DNA from 3 places in the Paenibacillus sp. Y5S-9 genome. Region 2 is predicted to be linked to each of the others. Evidence: riboswitches for the same ligand, from Rfam matches in the RefSeq annotation. Region 2 holds a riboswitch; each other region holds the start of a gene.
The links. A riboswitch is a leader RNA that binds a small molecule or an ion and turns the genes downstream of it on or off. The one in region 2 is predicted to bind cyclic di-AMP.
Positions count from the first base shown of each region.

Region 1: it holds a riboswitch for cyclic di-AMP, as region 2 does, so the genes downstream of both, V6669_RS07170 (hypothetical protein) here and V6669_RS17500 (3D domain-containing protein) in region 2, are expected to answer to the same signal.
Region 3: it holds a riboswitch for cyclic di-AMP, as region 2 does, so the genes downstream of both, V6669_RS00525 (C40 family peptidase) here and V6669_RS17500 (3D domain-containing protein) in region 2, are expected to answer to the same signal.

Region 1 is NZ_CP145887.1:1,630,259-1,635,196, reverse strand. It holds gene V6669_RS07175 (HAD family hydrolase) at 23-706, opposite strand; gene V6669_RS07170 (hypothetical protein) at 887-1,285, opposite strand; cyclic di-AMP (ydaO/yuaA leader) riboswitch at 1,401-1,576, opposite strand; gene V6669_RS07165 (glutathione peroxidase) at 1,949-2,428, shown strand; tRNA gene V6669_RS07160 (tRNA-Leu) at 2,575-2,657, opposite strand; gene V6669_RS07155 (urease accessory UreF family protein) at 3,083-3,784, shown strand; gene V6669_RS07150 (hypothetical protein) at 4,051-4,254, shown strand; gene V6669_RS07145 (hypothetical protein) at 4,282-4,917, shown strand.
Region 2 is NZ_CP145887.1:3,974,316-3,979,253, forward strand. It holds gene V6669_RS17485 (PspA/IM30 family protein) at 1-341, opposite strand, end outside; gene V6669_RS17490 (hypothetical protein) at 454-795, opposite strand; gene V6669_RS17495 (polysaccharide deacetylase family protein) at 950-1,741, shown strand; gene V6669_RS17500 (3D domain-containing protein) at 1,850-2,524, opposite strand; cyclic di-AMP (ydaO/yuaA leader) riboswitch at 2,527-2,723, opposite strand; gene V6669_RS17505 (amino acid ABC transporter ATP-binding protein) at 2,940-3,662, opposite strand; gene V6669_RS17510 (ABC transporter substrate-binding protein/permease) at 3,649-4,938, opposite strand, start outside.
Region 3 is NZ_CP145887.1:108,710-113,647, reverse strand. It holds gene V6669_RS00540 (YwhD family protein) at 1-96, opposite strand, end outside; gene V6669_RS00535 (M1 family metallopeptidase) at 198-2,189, shown strand; gene V6669_RS00530 (hypothetical protein) at 2,200-3,051, shown strand; cyclic di-AMP (ydaO/yuaA leader) riboswitch at 3,297-3,434, shown strand; gene V6669_RS00525 (C40 family peptidase) at 3,474-3,908, shown strand; gene V6669_RS00520 (GNAT family protein) at 4,264-4,758, shown strand; gene V6669_RS00515 (cytochrome c) at 4,909-4,938, shown strand, end outside.

The DNA.
Region 1 (4,938 bases), 2.3 Mb from region 2:
CTAAACTCTAATAAACAATTATCTAATCCTGATTGGGCACCAGTAACGGCAGGAGTTCATCCAATGAGTCAACAGTCCAATCCGCACGTTCCTCATCCGATCGGTCTGGCTGGAATCTTCCGTAACCCTGCATAATTCGAATCGTAAGCATGCCCAGCTTCCGAGCAGGTATAATGTCGTTGTCGATCCGATCCCCAACCATGACGGCTTCCTCCGGTTCACAGCCGGCCTGTTTCAAGGCTACAGCGTATAACTCAGGGTCTGGCTTGGACACACCTTCTTCAGCAGAACAGGCGAGAACGTCAACATACTTCCGCAAGCCGTAGCTCTCCAGTCTTTCTTCCGTTCCGGGACTCTGATTGGCAATGATGCCAATGCGATAATGCCGTGACAACTGCTGAAGAACGGAATCCGCTGAAGGAAAAGGACGTTCAAGATCTTTTTGAAACTTCAACTTGTCCTGAATCTGTTTCTGGTGTCCCTCGTCTTCAACGAAGGTGCGAATCGCCACTCTCATAGGCCATTGCTCATATTTCTGGTAACAGTTCGCGAACAGTTCGCGTACCGCCTCAATTGTCACCGGATACCCCAAAGCACAGGCTTCACGGACGAACTGTCCGATAATATCATCAACCGGCTCCCATTCATCCACCAGTGTATCTCCAACATCAAAAAACAACCACTTTAATCCACCCACATCCGGCACGCCAATTCCTCCTTGTAAGCCACAGGCAATCTAAAAGTTCGTGTTCAAAAAGTCTTGAACTACCTTTAAAACCATAAAAAAGAAGACTCACCATCTTGCATGAGTCTCCTCAAACTTCCGTTTATCGATACATTCAATTATAACAGGCACCTTACACCTGAGCAATCACAAGCTATGGCATTAACCATTGAGGAGAAAGCCAACTTCCCCATTGAGCGAATATACAATCCGGTCTGCGCCCATGCCCCGATAGATGCCCTTAGGATGACTCTGCTCCGTAATGACGCACAGGGATTTCGATGTCCATGAACGGCAGATCTGTAAATAACGACAGGTCAGATTCAGGCTGTTCTCAAAAATAAACACGTTGCCTACGCTGCCCTGCGGCAAAAACCATTTTTGAGCTGCAGCCGTATTCATGCGAATGACATGTTCGACTCCGATTCTACGGAGTCTACGCTCTTCCCCTGCACTGTTGGTTAGAACGGCAAACGGCATTTTTTTGTACATTAGTAATTTGATAAATTTACGTCCTGCTTCATTTGGAGCAGTCACTAAGATCATCTCAGTATCCATCATTCGTTCCTCCCTTGGCGTGAAAAGACAACAAAAAAGAAGCGTGGGGGACCAAGGCCTCCCGAACGCTTCTTAAAGAATCCATGGCGAAAAGACCATGAACCAGCGTACGGCTTGTTGCCTCTCCCTTTAACGCTTACGAGGTTAGCTGACGGATTCGGGCGCGAGAGTCGCCCTATTTCCGGCTGTCACCGGAAAATTCACCCCATGAATGCCTACTGTCCTGGACAGCGCATTCTGTTGGTTCCCCCGTTTTCCACTCATCAATGAATGGAAACTCAGCGATTAAAACATCGTTCGTATATCTTAAGGATAAGATCGAGCGATATTATCGTTTGTTTCGTTTTTCAGGTACAATTTAGTTTAAATTGAAATTACGTTATGAATCATACACCCGTGCCATGATGGTGTAAAGTCCGCACAGATCACCGAATCGACAGATTTTCGGCAATACTCACATATAATAGCGCTTACAACAAGGTCATACTCTATCCATCTCTTTAAATCTATCTAATTCTCACTCTGACGAAAATCACTTCGCAATTCATTCACGTATTCTGCACAACTTGCCTATTTTGATGCTTTTAACACCACATTAGTTTTGCAATATTTAATTGCAACCAATATAATAGAAGATATAAGAGTAAATAAATGGAGGCGATTTAGATGACAATCTACGATTACAAAGTGAATACCCTTCGCGGTCAAGAAGTTGAAATGTCCGACTACCGTGACAAAGTGCTCCTGATTGTGAATACGGCAAGCTCATGCGGACTTACCCCTCAATTCAAAGGTCTGCAAGAATTGCAAGACAAGTTCCAGGATGCGCCATTTGAAGTCCTTGGTTTTCCAAGTAACCAGTTTGCACAGGAAAAAGGTTCTTCCGATGATATTGCCGAGTTCTGTCAGATGAATTATGGCGTAAGCTTCCCTATGTTTGAGAAAATTGATGTGAACGGCTCAAGCGCTCACCCTCTCTTCCAGCACCTTAGCACAGAAGCTCCTGGCCTGCTCGGCTCCAAAGCAATCAAATGGAATTTCACCAAATTCCTTGTGGATCAGAACGGACAGGTCATTAAACGGTATGCTCCCAAAACAACACCGGACAAGATTGAAGAAGATATCAAGAACTTGCTGCAAAAATAATACATTGGCCACCCGTAGCCGGAAGGTAGAGCACCATTGCCCCGGTAATGGATGGCCTTTTTTCTCAACTTTGATGTCAGACTGTTAAAAAAACAAAAAAAGAAGCTTTCCATTAATGGAAAGCTTCTTCTTAATCGTTCATATGATGCGGTCGAGAGGACTCGAACCTCCACGGGCATACGCCCACTACCCCCTCAAGATAGCGTGTCTGCCATTCCACCACGACCGCATGTCGTAAATAATCGGCAACAGAATTGATTATACCGGGTTCAGAACTAAAAGTAAAGTATTTTTTAATACTTCTTTTACAGCTAGGCATTTTCCACAAAAAACGCATATTCTCGTCATCTTTACCCATGAACTGCATACATTAGATTTGATCCCCTCCTTTCCGGATTGAGCTGATCTTATTGATTCATTTATATCTAGTCCTCCCTGCACTTCGCAGATATTTAACCTTATATGTTATATAAAATAACACAAATATTGAATCCCAGATTTAATCCATTAAATTTCACGGATACTATTGACAAAAAGCGGACATTTATGGGATGATAACTATCATATAATTCGGATTTTTGAACATAAAGCAATCAAAAAGGAATATAAATGTCACTTTAAGTGACATTTAACGAACACAGGAGGCGAATGATTGTGAACCGTGGGAATAAGCTGCTCGATTATGTCAAACTGCTTGATTCCTCTATTCAGGTTGGAGGGTTCACCCATTCCTTCGGCATGGATATCCATATCAGGGAGGGTACCATTCGTAATGCTGAAGATCTCGAATCATTCATGCGTTGTCAGTTGCATCCGAGCATCGTTCGTCTAGAAGGTATGGCCATCAAAGGCATCTATACCGCAGCAGATCACAAGGATACATGGCGGATAGCTCTAATCGACAAGCTCGTCCATGTTCAGCGAACCCCTGGAGATCTCAGAGAACAAGCTGCCGCCATGGGTAAACGATTGATCAGACTTGCACGCGCTCTGCACCCCTGGATTGAATTCAGCCAGCTCGAACAGATCTTTGCCAAATACGATTCGGTTGGCTGCCTCTCCACTGTTCACGCATGGATTAACCACCACCTCGACATCCCGGTCGAGGAGGCGGTCCTTGGTTACCTGCATTCAGCCATGAATGCCTGCATAACCGAAGCCTCCAAAGTCATTCCCCTGAACAACGATACAACCAAGGATCTGATGGTCCGCCTGGCCACAGATCTGGAGAATGAATGGAAGACCGTCAGCGCCTCGGCTGCGGATGGACTGGCACAGCCAACCTCGATGTCCATGAAATCATTTTTCCCCAGTTTCCATATGCTTGGAGCTGGACTTCATGCCTACAGGGCCTAATCCTCTTCCTCCTCATACCTGCTCCCCTTTATTCAAGCAAACTAAAAAACACGCGGCAACCTCCTTGCCGACGTGTTTTTTGTCATTTTATTTGTTTTATTTACGTATTTACGCCATTTATCATCACAAAATACACTTTTTTCCGTCTTTTTTAATTGTTAGATGACGAATTTACGTATATAATGAAACATACAGCTCGCATTTCTATATATTTTACATGAAGAAAGGGCGGCTGAATACTACATTCTAATCAGGGGTGAACCCTTTTGAACAAGAAAAAACCAGTTACTCCGTTCGGATGGGCCATCAAACGACGGCTAACCGAACTTCAAGTGGACCAGAAGACCTTTTGTGAACAGCACGGCATCCCACCCTATCGTTTATCCAATCTCATTCACGGCACACGCAAAGCAACCCGATTCAGGCACCTGGTCGCTGATATTTTGGATATTCCAGATGAACTGAGATAAGATTTCTGCCAAAGGAGGGTCCTATCCATGAGACATGTTACATCCGATCTGGAGAGGCTATCGTTCCAGTCCATACGTCACCAACTCATCATCGTTGATCACAATTGGATTATCCAAAGTTGTAACCGTGCCTGGCAACAGGGACTCGGTCAATGCTCACCAAACCCGGATACACACAGTAGTCATAGACATTACCTGCATCTGACAGAAGCCTGGGCAAAACGAGGCAAGAACGCTAACATGGCACTTGTCGCACAGAATTTGAAAGAACGCGGAATACCCTTTAATCGAAATCATACATATGACATCTGCGTGTATACTGTATACAACGAAAAGAGGTGGTTTCGTGTAGAACTCACCCCTCTATCTTATGCAAATTCAATTCAGGATACCGATCTCGCTTTGATTGCACACATGGATATTACCGAACAGAGAAAGACAGAACACCAATTGAAGAAGGCATTGTCTGAAGTGCGCACATTGCGCGGACTGCTGCCTATTTGCGCCGTCTGCAAACAAATCAAGGACGAAGAGGAACACTGGAACTCCGTTGAGAGTTATCTGGAGAAGCATACCCACGCCGAATTCACCCATGACATCTGTCCGGAATGCATCCGGCGGTTATATCCCAAATACTCGAATATCCTGGACAAGCGTTCCTGAAACCTCTCCACTCGCCACACT
Region 2 (4,938 bases):
GAAGCCTTGTTTTGGTCATAGCTGGTTTTGTACTCAGCCATCTTCTCTTCAGCGGCCTTTTTCTCTTCCAGAGCACGTCGAGCCAAATCCAGATTCTGAGCACGTGCCGCCGTATGCGCCTGCTCTTCACGTTTCTTCACAAGTGCTTCCTGCTCTTCGAATAACTGCTTGAACTTCTTCTCAATGGCGATCTGTTGAGCTACTGCTTTCTCCGCATCTTCCAGATCCTCTTGCATGTCACGGATATATTGGTCCGTCATCTTGATTGGATCTTCCGCCTTGTCAATAATGGCGTTAACGTTAGACATTGTTAAATCACGCAATCGTTTGAAAATGGACATTATGTTATTCCTCCTAGTCGATATTACATCGTATATAAACATACATACGTAACAATCTACAACTCGTTTCAATTTTAGCAAATAAAATCAAAACATGCGATTGCTCTTTATGTTAGGAAGATCTTTTATCGTTGTTCAGATGATCCTCCATCAGCCTCTCTGCAGTCTGCACGATTTCGTCGATCTGCATCCGCGTGATGGAATCAAAATGGATACCCATGATCACCGTAACGGTTACTTTCAGCTGCAGGGCAGCCTTTCGGGCAAGCCGCTCACACAGCTCTTGTTCCTTATGCCCAGGAATATGTACCGTCGTCCCGCTTACGCGCTCATGATCCACGTAGAACGTGGCTACGGCGCCAATATGCGCCTTTCCTCCGGTAACGAGAAAAACCTTATCCTCTCCTGCTTCAATCACCTGTAAACGTATGGATTTCAAATCATATGTACTCATATCCTATCCACCTATCCTTTTCTATATGTTATATATGGAGGAATTATGGCTGTCATAAGCTAAATCCGCAATGAAACTTCTCACACTACGCATATTTTATGGAACCCCCGGGCATACCAAGGAGAACGTCATTTTGGAAAAGGAGGCTGTTATTATGCGCGTACGCCTCATTATGCTGATGGTTATCGTTATTTTTCTCGGGGGATATCATGCTCCAGTTTCATCGCGGGATGTTTCAAGCCCGTCAATTGAATCAGTATCAGGTTCGGATTCTGCTGAAGAAGAACAACTGACATTGGGACAGTTACGTCAAAAATATGCCGATACGTTCAAAACCAATGGTCCTTCAACAAAGAAGGTTGCACTGACTTTTGATGATGTACCTGATCCACGGTTTACTCCACAAGTGCTGGATGTATTGAAGAAATACAATGTCAGAGCTACATTCTTCATCGTGGGTAGTCGTGCTGAGAAACATCCGGATCTGGTGAAACGCATCGTTAAGGAAGGGCATATGGTTGGTAATCACAGCTACAATCATCCTGAATTCAGTAAGCTGTCGATGAATGCCTTTCGCAAACAAATTTTACATACCGGGGATATTATTCGACATTTAGCGGGATATACGCCCAAGATGATTCGGCCGCCTTATGGAGACATTAATGAAGAACAGCTGCAATGGGCTGCTAGACAACACTATAGCATTGTGAACTGGAATGTTGACTCACTGGACTGGAAAGGCCTCTCCAAGGAAGAGGTGAAGGATAACATCCTATCTGCTGTGAAACCTGGCTCCATCGTTCTGCAACATGCAGGAGGCGGTGTGGGATCTAACCTGAACGGTACGATTGAGGCATTGCCTGAAATCATTGAAGAACTGCGTAACCGGGGATATGAACTGGTCACCTTGGACGAGATGTTGGGATTGCCAAAGGCCAAAGATTAGGATGACCGTGATAACAAATAAATGCGAATATTAAAAGGGTGCTGTTCAATCGCAGATTAGCGACTGGCAGACACCCTGTTTGAATTCATTTTAAATGTTATGATCTCTCTACTTCAGAATGTACAGCTCGATATCCTGAAAACCAAATGTGCTTACAGACTGTTTGCTACCCGGGATAAAGATATCAATCCGGTGACCCTTGATTGCACCGCCCACATCACGAGCTGTAGCTACAAAAGCCTGTTTTGGCAATCCCGGATGGCTGTGACCGGTTACCAGTACTTTGGTTCCGAGTGGAATCACACTTGGATCAACTGCGATCGTACCCAGTTCAAGATCATTGCCGAAGTAATCCACAGCACCCCATCCTCCATTTTCAGACGGATCTGCAGAGTATGCCGTTGCTTTTACGTTCACAGCTTTGCTGTAATCGAATGTTTTACCCCAAGCCTGAACAACTTTGTTATCTGTGTTAACGTCCAAGCTTGCTGTAGTAACAGTCTTCGCTTGGGTCTTGCTCTCCGTTGCCGCAGCTGCTGCTACATTGTTTGCCTTACCGGGAATCGTAATTTTCAAACCACCATAAATGTTGTAAGGCGAAATGTCGTTGTTCGCTTTAACCAACGTGTTGATTGCTACTCCATATTGTTTTGATAAGGTGTAGAAGGTATCCCCTTCTTTGGCCACATGAACTGAATCGGCGTGAGCCGGAACGGCTTGAATGAGCATTGCTGTTGTCAATAATGCTACTGCTGTTTTGGCTATACGTTTCTTGTTAATCATGGTCTTCCTCCCTCATTGTGCCTGCGAAGTTAGTTGTCGGATTCGGATGAGGAGCCCACCCTATAGGTTCTTCATTACATTTGAAACGTTATGTACCCCTAATTCACCCCAAGCAGTGTGCTGTAGATCTTCCCCCTGCACAATCTGCATCGTTACATCCCCCGCACTTCCTGTCCGGAAGTTTCGGCAGAGTTCAATATATCACAATTTTGTAACCTGAACTTGTAGTAATTCTTACCAAATGGTTTTAACATGTAAGCATATGTAAGAATACAGGATACTTTAGAAATGTTGGACGACCCGATTCCTTTACATTTGGTAACAGAAAAGTTACTTTTCAAATCTATAAGTGATTAATACGCACAAAAAAATAGCGTTACCGACTCGAAGTCAGTAACGCTATTTGACACTTCATTTAGAGTACTTTGGCAAGAAAATCACGTGTACGTGAATTTTTTGGAGCTCCAAATACCTCATCAGGTGTTCCCTCTTCCACAATAACCCCGCCATCCATGAACAGGATTCGGTCTCCCACTTCACGTGCAAAACCCATCTCATGTGTTACGATGACCATCGTCATCCCGCCTTCTGCAAGACGTTTCATGACATCCAGCACTTCGCCAACCATCTCGGGGTCCAGTGCCGAAGTAGGCTCGTCAAACAGCATCACATGCGGCTGCATGGCCAATGCTCTAGCAATGGCGATCCGCTGCTTCTGTCCACCGGACAGCTGATTCGGGAATGTATCTTTTTTATCGTACAAGCCCACGGTGTTAAGCAGATCAGCGGCAATTTTCTCCGCTTCCTGAGTGGATTGTTTCTTCACTTTAATCGGAGCAATCGTGATGTTTTGCTGTACCGTTTTGTGTGGGAACAGGTTGAAATGCTGGAACACCATGCCCATTTTCTCACGAGTTGCATTAATGTTGTGCTTGGGGTCCGTAATTGACACACCTTCAAAATCAATCTCTCCTGAGGTAGGCTGTTCCAGCAGATTCAGACAACGCAAGAAAGTACTTTTACCTGAACCGGAAGGACCGATGACCACGACAACCTCACCTTTGCCAATTGTCACGTTAATGCCCTTAAGCACATCGTTATTACCATAAGATTTGTGTAATTGTCTAACGTCTATCACTTGCACTCAACTTCCTTTCCAGTCGTCCCAGCAGCTTGGACAAAATGAACGTTAATACAAAGTAGATGGCTGCTGCAATCAAAAATGGACTCAAGCCTTGATACGTAATGTTTTTGACCACACTTGCCTGATACATAATGTCCACCATACCGATAACCGAGATAATGGAGGATTCCTTGATGATGGTAATGAATTCATTACCGATCGCAGGTAATACAGCTTTGAAGGCCTGTGGCAATATGATATAACGCATCGCATCGCCTCTTCCCATACCTAAGGAACGAGCTGCCTCCAACTGACCACGATCCACACCTTGGATACCTGCACGGAAAATCTCCGCCAGATAGGCACCACTATTGATTGAAAGTGTAATGATACCTGCCTGAAGTGCAGTAAAGTTAATGCCAAAGCTCAGAGAAAAACCATAGTAAATAATCATTAATTGTACCAGCATCGGTGTGCCACGAATCACTTCAACGTAAGCTGTACCAATCCAGCGCAAGATTGCGGCGTCATGCAAACGGAACAAACAGATGATCAATCCAATAATTACCCCGAAGATAACCCCAAGTGCAGACAACAGAAGTGTGTATCCTACACCTGTAGCATAGAAACTTTTGTACTCCCAGAATACTTGGAAAATATTTTGTGATTTGTTCGCTTTATCCGCCATCAAGAGGCTGGCGTCCGTCACCATCTGATTGATTTTATCTTCACTTTTCAGTCGCTCCAGTGTTCCATTTACTGCAGCTAGCAGCTCGGTATTACCTTTACGAATCCCGATTGCCGCTTCTGCTTGCTCTTCGTCCGGAACAGCAGCAGCAAGTCCAATGATATCGTCCAGATAACCTGCAGCAACGGTATCTTCAACGATTGCCGCGTCAATGCGTTTTGTTTGCAGTTGAAGCACAATATCCGAGATTTTATCCAGCGCAGTAAGCTTCGCTCCTGGAATACTCTGTCCGATCGTTTCCTGAATGGAGCCTTTCTGAACGCCAATCTTCGCATTTTCAAGTTCTGCCATGGTTGGATATTTGTCTTTATCCACATTGCGAACCATAATCACTTGTTTTGATTTATAATAGGTGTCGGAAAAATCGATACTTTTCTTCCGCTCATCCGTCGGCGTCATACCTGAAATCACCAGATCAACACGCCCGCTCTGCAATGAAGGCAGAAGACCGTCGAAGCCCATATCCTCAATCACAAGCTCAGCGCCAAGATCTTTGGCAATCTCTTTGGCGATCTCAATATCGAAGCCGACGATTTCATCTTT
Region 3 (4,938 bases), 3.1 Mb from region 2:
ATCAATGGAGCCTGCACCGAAGCCTTTATGCTTGCTTTTTGCACTAACGATATTCAAGGCAATCTGTTTTTTGCCGTTTTGCTCGTTTTGGTCCATGTTTATAGCCTCCAAGGGTTGATACAAATATTTTAACTAATAATTGTCCCATTGCAAACATATACATGCTGTAGATGCTTGTCAACGGGAGGTATTTAACGATGATTCCACGACGCGCCAAGAGCTGGCTCACTGCATCCCTGGCCCTGTGTGTACTTGCCGGAGGGATATGGATCACTCTGGGTTATAATCGCTCAACTCATTCAGAATTGCCAGTACTCGCCCCCGAATCGGGCAAGCCCAAGGCAATAGCTCCAACCCCAGCACCTCCAGAAAGTGTACAGACCCCTACAGCCGAAGTGTACAGCAACCGTGTTGTGGAATATCACATGGATGTGAAGCTGGTCGAAGGAAACGTATTGGAAGGGACTCAGACGATCACCTGGACTCATCCAGGCAAAAAAACCGTCAGCGAGCTTTACTTTCATATGTACCCCAACGCCTTCTCTTCTGCTGACACCACCTTTATGAAGGAATCCGGTGGAAAGCTTCGGGGTGATGTCATGCCTACCAATGGTTATGGCTCCATGAACATTACCGAAATGAAAACGGAGGACGGGCTCTCTCTGCTGCACCGGATGCAATATGTGCAACCAGATGACGGAAATATCAAGGACACCACCCTCATTAAAGTACGCCTGCCCAAACCCGTTAAAGGCGGGGAAAGCATCACACTCCACACCCGATTCGAAGTGAATCTGCCGAAGATTTTTGCCCGAATGGGAACTGCTGATAATTTTGTCATGGCAGGTCAATGGTTTCCCAAATTAAGTGCCTATGAACCTGTGGGCAGGCGTGGACGAACAACGGAAGGCTGGAATCTGCACCAATACCATGGCAATTCAGAGTTTTACGCCGACTTCGGTATATATAGTGTGCGTATTCGGGTGCCTGAAACATACAAAGTTGCTGCTACCGGATTTCCGACGCAACAAGCCGTGGTGAAGAATGGAGAAAAGGTCTATCAATTCTATGCCGATGATGTACATGATTTTGCCTGGGCAGCTTCACCGGATTTTGTCTACGCCGAGGAACCCTTCTCTGCACCCAATGTGCCTGGTGTACGAATCAAGTTATATCTGGACCCTGCTCATCAGGATCTGAAAGAACGTTATTTCTACGCCGCGAAGGCCGCACTAGCCAATTATAGCAAATGGTTTGGCCCCTATCCTTACGCTACCTTATCCATCGTAGTTCCACCCAAAGCGGGGAACGGTGCTGGAGGTATGGAGTACCCTACGCTAGTTACGGCCTTTGGAGCCGATGATACTACCCCAGGTTATGACCTGGAACGTACCGTAGTCCACGAGATCGGACACCAGTACTTCTACGGTATGGTTGCCAGCAACGAATTCGAGGAAGCCTGGCTGGATGAGGGGTTCACCTCTTATGCAGAAGACAAACTGATGGAGCAGGAATATGGATTGATTCCGAATCTGCCGGTACAATCGGGCCTGATTACGTCTCCTTCATCTTTAACACAAGAATCCTGGAAGTTCGATTCACAGAATGAGTATGCAGCCAATGTCTATACACGTGGCAAACTTGTATTGCTTGGTATCGAACATCAAGTCGGCGCAAAAAAGATGGAACGCATTCTCTCTACCTATGTGAAGAAGTACCGCTTCAAACATCCCACTTCGGCTGATTTTCAAAACGTTGTGGAACAAGTGACCCGTACTTCCTGGTCTGATTATTTTGACCAATACGTCTATGGTAACGGGATGGCTGACTTTGCTGTAGAGCAGATTCGTGTTACGCCCGTACAGAAAGACGGTCAAACATGGTACGAGTCATCCGTGACGATAGCAAAAAAAGGAAGTGATTACAACGCCGTTCCTGTTCGCATTGCTTTTGAAGACGGGCATATCCTCACCAAACAATGGAATGGCAAAGAAGATCGCATCACCTATAAATTAACTCACACATCCCCCGTATCCTGGGCCATGACCGATCCCCTGTACACGATCGTGCTGGAGAACCGCCATATGAACAATTTCCTGAAATCCGGACTGGATGAGCAAGCAAAATCCCGCTGGAGCATGAGTGTAACCAAACTAATAGAAGCCATATTCGGAGGTCTGTCATGGTGAGGTGGAAACGGTGAAAGCAAAAATACGTGAAGGCTGGTTTCTCGTCCGTCAGCATATGTTCATTGCCGCACTCTTATTTCTCTATCAACTCATTTGGGGATATTTCTTCTATCGAATGGTACAATCGGCCGTCATCCCACTGCTCCTGCGCTATCCAGATGCTGATGCAGGGGAGCTGAGTACACTTTTGTTCAAAATGGAAAGCCAACTTAACCTGTCTACCCATCCGGAGGTTCATCGTTATCTATGGATTCTAGGGGGCATGCTGCTGGTTCGCATGTTGATCAGCCCCCTCATTCAGGCAGGACTACTCTACTCACTTCAACACTTTAACTCTACAGAAGAGCGCATCCCCTTCGTCCGCGGAATCAAAAATCTGTGGAAACCGATGCTGCTGCTCCACACCATACGTACATTATTGATACTTCTGCCCGCCTACTGGCTCATACCGAAGCTCTACTCGATTCTCATGGACGGATTTCATTCCCTTCAATTACTTTTGCCTGGTATACCTTATGTTGCTGCCTGGATTGTATATGGTTGGATCATCCACCATGCCGTGCTCTACATGCAGTTCGGTGTTTCGGCACCAGAAGGAGAAGGCGGGGCTCACGGTACCCTCAAAGCACTCTGGATTGCACTGCGTCATCTCATCGCCGTAATCGGTATTGCACTCCTGCTGGGCGGAGTTCACCTGCTTATCTTCGGGGCATTCACTTCAGCCTCATGGTTATTAACGGGACTTACCGGACTTATACTACAACAGACGTATCCACTTGCGAGATGTCTATTGAATCTGTGGAAAATATGCAGCCATTTCCGATTATGGCAGTCCAAAATGTCCAAAGGTGAGAGCAGATAGTTTAAAAATTGTTACCATCACATGTTAAACTTATGGCCTAATATGTACTTATAAATAGGCAAACCTCAACCTTTCCCCGTCAAAGGTCGAGGTTTTTTTTGCTAAATTTGTTGCTAAACGTTGCCAAAGCCGTACTCCTCTGTTACAATAATCGCAGTGAGTTTTTAGTAACAACTTTGTAATCTTTACATTCATATTTGTAACTACTTAAAATTAAATCGTCATTTCTTGATTTCACAGGTGCATAACTAGCATAGCCAAATTCCTGGCACCTGGGAAGCGGGGGAACCAGTTATGGGTGAATTGATCTTGCTACAGAGGGATCATAGGGGACCTTCAACCGAATCCTTAAGCTAACCTCGCAGGCGTTGGAAGGGGAATATCTCTTGTTCAAGAAGAAATTAACCGCAGCTGTACTTAGCATCACATTTGCATTATCCCTTGGTGCAGGTAGCGCATTCGCAGATTCAAAGATGAACACAGTAATTGATTCAGCAATGGGAACTACATACAAAAGTGGGGGAACAACGCTTAACGGCTTTGACTGCTCCGGATTTACACGGTATGTATTCGACAAATTGGGTATTGATTTGGCACGCCAATCCAGTTCCCAATTCGACATGGGCGATTCCGTATCCCGCATGGAAATGAGAGCTGGCGATCTGGTATTCTTCAATACAACAGGTAAAGGCGTATCTCATGTAGGAATCTTTGTAGGGGATGGAAAGTTCGCACACTCCTCTTCTTCCAAAGGCGTTACGATCAGTGCATTGAGTGAAAGCTATTGGGCCAATCGTTATGTTGGCGCGAAACGGATTATGAGCACGGACGCATATGAATCACTGGCCCTTGACTAGGGACAAGCTGAGCAACATGATGCTGTAACCATTAACCATACTGGAACGAAGCAAGAAGCATAACAGAACCGCCCGGTACATTCTCCGCAGGAATGTATCCGGCGGTTTTTTTGTGCTTCAATCCTTATTCATGTTGCAAGTTATACTCGGCGCATATCCTGCGAAATCAACAGGTTCATTTTGCGTTCGTTCGTCCGTGCCCTTATGATGTTTTTACCCATCCCGTTATAATATAAACGGAATTACCGGAACTTTTGTTTCACTTTTTTTCTTGGGAAGAGTGACTTGCTAAATGAACAGCTCTTTTGTAGAGTGGACAAAGAGTTCTGTTTCAAGGAAAGGAGCATGCAGGTGTATGAAGAAAGCCCCAGTAACGTTTCATGTTGTACCCATGCGAGAAGAACATGCGGAGCTTATCTGCAGTTGGCAGTATGACCCGCCTTACAATATCTACAGCTGGCTCCCCTGGGAGCAGATGAAAGCTCTGGAAGTGGAATTCGGAGATGCACAGCTGCGGCAGGAGCAGTATGCGATCGTCCTGGATCAGAACGATCGTATATGTGGATTTGCTCAATACTTCCCACTTGAAGGGGTAACCCGGATTGGCCTTGGCATGCATCCAGAGCTGTGTGGTCAGGGTCAAGGGACAGCTTTTGTCACTGCCATTGTACAGGAAGCCATTCGCCGAAATCCCACGAATGAGATTGATCTGGAAGTACTCACTTGGAATGCTCGTGCCATTCAAGTCTATCTGAAGAGTGGATTTGTCACCCAGGATACATACGAACGACAGACCCCAACCGGCTTGAAGCCCTTTCACTGTATGGTTTATGAAGGGCCTCGCGGTTAGAATCCATTGTAAAACAACCAAATTTGCCCCTTGTTATGTGATTAGTTCAAAAAATTCCCACAAAATGCTATGATGTCAGTACAGGTTCCGTTATAATGATATGGATAGTTTCAGGTTAGATGATCTTTCATTCTGGAGGGGACATAAGGGATGCACAAATGGATCATGAGCGGAGTATTT